2 regions of the Streptomyces arenae genome follow, and region 2 is predicted to be linked to the other one. Evidence: riboswitches for the same ligand, from Rfam matches in the RefSeq annotation. Region 2 holds a riboswitch; the other holds the start of a gene.
The links. A riboswitch is a leader RNA that binds a small molecule or an ion and turns the genes downstream of it on or off. The one in region 2 is predicted to bind cyclic di-AMP.

Region 1 (3,400 bases), on a different contig from region 2:
CAGCGCCTCGGAGAAGGACTCCGCGCCGATCGGGGCGATCATGAACTCCTGGATGTCGACGTTGGAGTCCGCGTGCGAGCCGCCGTTGAGGATGTTCATCATCGGGACGGGCAGCAGGTGCGCGTTCGGGCCACCCAGGTAGCGGAACAGCGGCAGGTCGGACGCCTCGGAGGCGGCGTGCGCGACGGCGAGGGAGACGCCGAGGATGGCGTTGGCGCCGAGCGAGCCCTTGTTGTCGGTGGCATCCAGGTCGAACATGGCCTGGTCGATCAGGCGCTGCTCGGTGGCGTCGTAGCCGACCAGCTCCGGACCGATCTGCTCGATCACGGCGAGGACGGCCTTCTCGACACCCTTGCCGAGGTAGCGGTTGGGGTCGCCGTCACGGAGCTCGATGGCCTCGAAGGCACCGGTGGAGGCGCCGGACGGGACGGCGGCACGACCCGTGCTGCCGTCGTCGAGGCCGACCTCGACCTCGACCGTGGGGTTGCCTCGGGAGTCCAGGATTTCCCGGGCTACGACGACGTCGATGGACGGCACGAGCATCTCCTTCTTGGGATGTGACGCTGGTTGTGCGGGGCGCACGCGGGCCTTGTCGGCCCTTGCTCAGCCTTGCGACTAGAGCCTAACCGTCCCAGGGCCGTCAGCCGGCCGACCGACCGGCCCGTGGACACCCTGACGGTACTCATTGTTCATGCGCGGAACAAAGGGGGCCCCGCATGAAGAACGGAAGAAGAGCGGGTCAAGCGACAACCGCAAAGAGAAACCCCGCTCCGGTGCGTTCGGGGGGAGACGCACCGGAGCGGGGGCCCGTGGGGGACGGGGGCGGCCCTCACGTGGTCCCCACTATGCGGACCACGGTTGAGAGGGGGCTGTGATTCAGCTGGGTCTTACTTCAGGTGCAGCTGCTGGCCGGGGTAGATGAAGTCGGCGTCCTCGACGATGTCCTTGTTCAGCTTGAACAGCGCCTGCCAGCCACCCTTGACCTTGTGCTTCTCGGCGATCGAGCTGAGGGTGTCACCCTTGACGACCTTGTACTCGCCGTCGCCCTTCTTGACCTTCTTGCCGGTCGGGGTGGAGACGGTCTTGGACGCGGCCGGACGCTCGGCGGACCGGGAGGCGGCCTGCGTGTCGGTCGTACGGCTGCTGCTGGAGCCGCTGCTCGACGAGCCGGAGGAGCTGGAGCTGGACGAGCTGGTGCTGCCGCCGGTGTAGGCGGCGCCGGACAGACCCTTGCCGCAGACCGGCCAGGCACCCTTGCCCTGGGCGGCGAGGACCTTCTCGGCGATCTGGATCTGCTGGGCCTTGGAGGCCTGGTTGGCCTGCGCGGCGTAGGCGGTGCCGCCGTACGCGGCCCAGGTGGAGGCGGAGAACTGCAGACCGCCGTAGTAGCCGTTGCCGGTGTTGATGGACCAGTTGCCGCCTGACTCGCACTGGGCGACCGTGTCCCATTCGGAGGCGGTGGCGGCGGAGGCGCTGCCGGCCGCCATCAGCGGGGCGGCGACGGCGGCACCGGTGACACCGGCGACGGCGATGGCGCGGACGGCCTTGGACGGACGACGGTGCTTGCCCTTGCCGGAAAACAGCATGGAGGATCCCCTCACCGACGCCTGCGAGGTGAGCTGTCGGGTTCGGGCCGGTTGAGTTGCCCGGCCGCACGGCCCGCTCTCGCGAGACGCGCGGCTCCACCCCTAGCCGGTTCCGGCGGCCTTTCGGCCGTGAGCCCTCGTGGGCTCAACTGCCGGACCCGGCGCTTACCTTGGGTCCCCCGCTCCTGCCTACGGCGCTTGCGCGACGACTGTTCCCGGGCGGTCGCTGGCAGGACTCGGCGTTGCGACAGCCGGGGCTCGTGGTGACGAGCGGCCTCGACCGTAAACAGACGATCAGGTGAATTTCAAAGATGATCAGGGCTTCTGAGACTCATCCCACACTTTCACCAAAACGGGCATTAGCCCCGAAGCGGGACGTCAACTCCCGCTACTTTTCGTCCGATTCGCTGCTGAGTTTCAGGGTCTGACCGGCTGCGATGTTGTTCGGGTCGGCACCGATGTCCGCCTTGTTCGCGGCATAGAGCGCGCGCCATCCGCCGTCCAGGCCAAGGGAGTCGGCGATGGAGGCGAGGGTGTCGCCATCGCGGACGGTGTACGTGCCGGCCGCCACGGAGGCGTGACGACCGGAGGATGCGGCCTTCTGACCGTTTGTCACGCTTTCGTCCGCCGAGTCACCGCGGTGCTTGCCGCCGCCACTGACGGCGCCCGTGTCGACCAGACTCCAAGAACTGCCGGTCTGCCATGAATTGTCCGAGTCGCTGTCGTCGTCCGCGATGACGGGGTTCTCGCTCGCCTTGGGCGTGGCGGAGCCGGAAGACGACGACTTGTCCGTCTTGCCGGACTTGTGGGACGTGTCCTTCCCGGAGTCGTCGCTCGCGCCGGAACTCGGCGACGGGCTCGCGGACTCGGTCCCGGAGCCCTTCGCCGTCGACGAGGAGCCGGAGCCGGCCGGGGTGGACGAGTCGGACAGCCCGGAGGACGCGTCGGAGGAGTCGTCCGCGGACCCGGACGCGTCACCCGATCCGTCGAGGCCCGTGTCGACGTCCACCGAGGCGTCGTCCGACGACAGCCCGGCCAGCAGGGCGCAGGTCCGCCAGGGCTTGGTGCCCTGGTCCGCGAGTATCTTCTCGGCGACCGCGATCTGCTGCGAGCGGCTCGCCTGGTCGGGCGTCGCGGCGTAGTCCGAACCGCCGTACTTGTCCCAGTCGTCCTGGGACATCTGCAGGCCGCCGTAGTAGCCGTTGCCGCTGTCCATGCTCCAGGAACCGGCGCTCTCGCACTCGGCCACCTTGTCCCAGGTCGTGCCGTCGGCCGCGTTGGCGCTCGCGGCGCCGAGCAGCGGAATGGCGATCGCGGAGCCGGTCACGCCGGCCGCCACGAGGAGCGCCGGAGCCTGACGGGGGCGACGGTGACGACCGTTCCCGGAGAGCATGCGGAAACCTTTCGAGCGACAGCGATGAGCGGCACGGCGGGTCCCGCGAGGGCGCCGCGCTGATGGGTGAACGTATCGGCAGACGATCACTTGTCACAAGTTAATGCCGCGCAGATCACGTGAAGATCACAGACTTGAGTGCTGGTCACCTTTGGTACGTGGGGGCCGAACGGAGGCCCCGGAGGCAGCCGGACGCCGGGCTGTCACGCCTCGGGGGTGAACGCCACGGGGAGCGTGCGCAGTCCGCGCATGATGAGCCCGCCCCGCCACCGCAACTCCCCCTCGTCCGCCGCGAGTCGCAGGTCGGGGAGGCGGGTGAGCAGGGTGGCGAGCGCCGTCTGCCCTTCGAGCCGGGCGAGCGGGGCACCGAGGCAGTAGTGGATGCCGTGGCCGTATCCGAGGTGCTGGTTGTCCCGCCGGG
Region 2 (3,400 bases):
CCACGAGGCAGCCCGGCCACGAGACCGGGCGCCAGTTCACGCGTCCGCGAAGTGCAGCCCCAACAGGTCGTGCTTCGCGTCCAGTTCGGCGTCCTCGGCGCCCCCGTCGAACCAGAGTCCGAGCCGCCGCACCTCCTCGACGTACAACGCGCCCCCGGCCGGGTCCTCCGGGCAGTTGCCCAGCATCTCGAAGCCGTCGAGAGGTCAGCACGCGGAGTACCAGCGCGCCTCGCCCGGATCCGCCAGACGTCTTTCGGCCTCGTACTGGCGCTTGATGTCGTGACCGATCGCCACATACGGCCTGCGTTTGTCGTTCTCGACACGCCAGATATGGAACGACAGCGCGCAGATCTCGGTCCGCAGCTCCACCGGGAACCACTGCAGCACCCCCGGTCGACGTCTCCCGGAGATACGCCCGCGGACCTCCCGTCCCGCCCGTCACCACGACCGCCCCCGTCGGCTCGGTGCCACCAGATCACCGCGAACGTGACCGGCCACCCTGACAACGCCCCATCACCGAGGCGGCGGGCGCCACTTGAGGCCGAAACGCACAGTGAGTCCCTGGGGCGTGCTGTCCGTATTCTCTGATCATGGTCGCACCCTCCCCGTACTCACTGATCGCCACCGACCTGGACGGCACGCTGCTGCGCGCCGACGACACCCTCTCGGACCGGTCGCTCGCCGCGCTCGCGCGGGCCGGCCTGGCTGGCGCCACGCACCTCGTGGTGACCGGCCGCCCCGCGCCGAGAGTGCGCCCGCTCCTCGACGACCTCGGCTGCACGGGACTCGCGGTCTGCGGCCAGGGCGCGCAGGTGTACGACGCCGGCACGCACCGTCTGCTGTGGTCGGTCACCCTGGACCGGGAGCTGGCGGAGACCGCGCTCGGCAAGATCGAGGCGGAGGTCGGCCAGGTGTACGCGGCGGTCGACCAGGACGGCGTGGACGGGCTCACGCTCATCGAACCGGGCTACCTGATGCCCCACCCCACGCTGCCCGCGCTGCGCGTCGACCGGCGTGACGACCTGTGGTGCGCGCCCATCAGCAAGGTGCTGCTGCGCCACCAGGCCCTGTCCGACGACGAACTGGCGGCGACCGCGCGCGCGGTGGTGGGTTCGCTGGCGACGGTCACCATGTCGGGTCCGGGGACCGTGGAACTCCAGCCGTGCGGGGTGACCAAGGCGACCGGTCTCGCGCTGGCCGCCGATCATCTGGGGCTGAGCCCAGACGGGGCCATCGCCTTCGGTGACATGCCCAACGACATCCCGATGTTCGACTGGGCCGCCCACGGGGTGGCGATGGCCAACGCGCACCCCGAACTCAGGGCGAGGGCCGACGAGATCACCACGTCGAACGAGGACGACGGCATCGCCGTCGTCCTCGAAAGACTCTTCGCTTGATACGGGGCGTCGGTCAGTACGCGCCGTAGACGTTGTCGATGGAGCCGTACCGCGCGGCGGCGTAGTTGCACGCGGCGGTGATGTTCGCGACCGGGTCGTAGATGTCGAACGACGTGCCGGCCACGTGGTAGGCGTTGAACGTCGGGTCGATCACCTGGAGCAGGCCCTTGGAGGGGATGCCGGCGGCGGCGTTGGAGTCCCAGAGGTTGATGGCCCTCGGGTTGCCGGAGGACTCGCGGATCACGTTCCGGTAGATGCCGTTGTAGGAGCCCGGGATGCTCTTCTCGCGCATGATCGCGAGCGATTCGCGGATCCAGCCGTCGAGGTTGTTCGGGTACCCGGCGGGCGTCGTCGAGACCGTCGGCGTGGTGGCGGGAGTGGCGGCCGAGGCGGCGGTCGCGCCGATGAGCGGAAGGGCGAGCACCGCGGCGCCGGTACCGACGGCGGCGAGCGTGCGGGCGATGCGGGTGCGGCGGAGCTGGGCGGCAGCAGGCATGGCGTGTTTCCTCTCCGTCGCCTGCGAGGTGAGCTGTCGGGTTCGGGCTCGGGGAGTGCCCGGCCGCGCCGCCCGAAGGCGATGCGACTTCACCCCTAGCCGTTCCGGAAACGACGTCGGTCGATGACGTCGGCCGCCCGGTCCGGCGACTTACCTGGGTCCCCCGCTCCTGCCGTACGAATGAACTCGTCGATGGGTTAAGACGGGCGGCGGCAGGATTCGGCGTCCGCCCGGCGAGCGGGAACGTATGCGAGAGCACATGTCCGGAACAAGGGGTGGATTCACACAACACACCGATTGACCTTGGTCTGAGGCGTATGGGGCACTTGATCCTTTGCGGTCGCCAAGCTCCAACTGGCGCACAGGGAAAGGAAAGGAAGGGTCACCTCGGCGCGCTTGCGGCATATGGCCCCGAGTGACCTACTTCACGAAACCGCAATTGCGGTAAAACGGACATGAGGGATTGATGGAATGCGTCCGCGGTATCTCGTTGCGGCTTGTGAAGTGGTCCGCGGTGCACTGGATTTCCAGGGATTGTCCAAATTGTCGTATTCGATTTGGATTGGGATTCTCGGGAGCGATTCGACCGTTCCAGGCTCGTTTGCGCCGCCCCTTTCGCCGCCTCGAGGGCTTCGGACGTGTGCGTGTGTCATCGGCCGTGCCTGACTGATGTGTTGACGGATGCGCGCGCCAAGGTCATGGAACAGGCTGGGAGTTGCGGTGCGAGGTCGCGCGTGATCCTGGTCACCCGGACGGGGGACGGGGCGTCGCCGCAGGTGTCTCGGCCCACCGCCTCGACGGGAGGGGAATGGGGTCGCCCCGCGCGCGCCCGCGCGAGGGCGAGGGGGTAGGTGTGAGGTGCCCCCGTTCGGGCACGGGTGTCCCGACGGCTTCGGTGTGCGGCGAAGGGGGTGCGCCCGGGCGGGTGACATCGGCTGAGGGGGACGTGGGCGGGACACGACGTAAGCCGTGATCCGGGACAAGCGCCCATGGTTCCTGTTAAGTCAGTGGATATCGGGTCGTATCAGCTGATCAAAAACATACCGGTCGTGATCCGATAGCGCCCGGGGTGTAACCGTGGGCGCTATCGGTGATCGAAACCTGACCGGATACGCTGACTTGAGTGAGGGCAGCGACCTATCGACAAACCGTGTAATCGCCAGTAGACACCAGCAGACAGGAGATCCCTCGTGACCGTCGTCGGGCCGTTCGGGCTGAGCGTGCGGGACCAGGCTCTGGAAGCCGATGTCCAGGCCGGATTGACGGCTGTCGAGGAAGGCTTGCTAGAGGCCACCAAGAGCGAGGTCCCGTTCATCACGGAGGCCGCACAGCACCTCGTGCGGGCCGGTGGGAAGCGGTTCCGGCCGCTGCTGGTGATGCTCGCGGCACAGTTCGGTGACCCCTACGCGCCCGGTGTCGTGCCGTCGGCCGTCGTCGTCGAGCTGACCCACCTCGCCACCCTGTACCACGACGACGTCATGGACGAGGCCTCCGTGCGGCGCGGTGT

Region 1: it holds a riboswitch for cyclic di-AMP, as region 2 does, so the genes downstream of both, MB828_RS40240 (transglycosylase family protein) here and MB828_RS03315 (transglycosylase SLT domain-containing protein) in region 2, are expected to answer to the same signal.

Annotation. Positions count from the first base shown of each region.
Region 1 covers NZ_JAKQYH010000087.1:209,339-212,738, reverse strand. The annotation lists gene eno (phosphopyruvate hydratase) at 1-543, opposite strand, end outside; gene MB828_RS40240 (transglycosylase family protein) at 888-1,586, opposite strand; cyclic di-AMP (ydaO/yuaA leader) riboswitch at 1,590-1,793, opposite strand; gene MB828_RS40235 (transglycosylase family protein) at 1,975-2,979, opposite strand; gene MB828_RS40230 (cytochrome P450 family protein) at 3,183-3,400, opposite strand, start outside.
Region 2 covers NZ_JAKQYH010000006.1:103,445-106,844, reverse strand. The annotation lists gene MB828_RS03330 (hypothetical protein) at 37-186, opposite strand; gene MB828_RS03325 (hypothetical protein) at 205-387, opposite strand; gene MB828_RS03320 (HAD family hydrolase) at 591-1,397, shown strand; gene MB828_RS03315 (transglycosylase SLT domain-containing protein) at 1,411-1,893, opposite strand; cyclic di-AMP (ydaO/yuaA leader) riboswitch at 1,897-2,095, opposite strand; gene MB828_RS03310 (polyprenyl synthetase family protein) at 3,084-3,400, shown strand, end outside.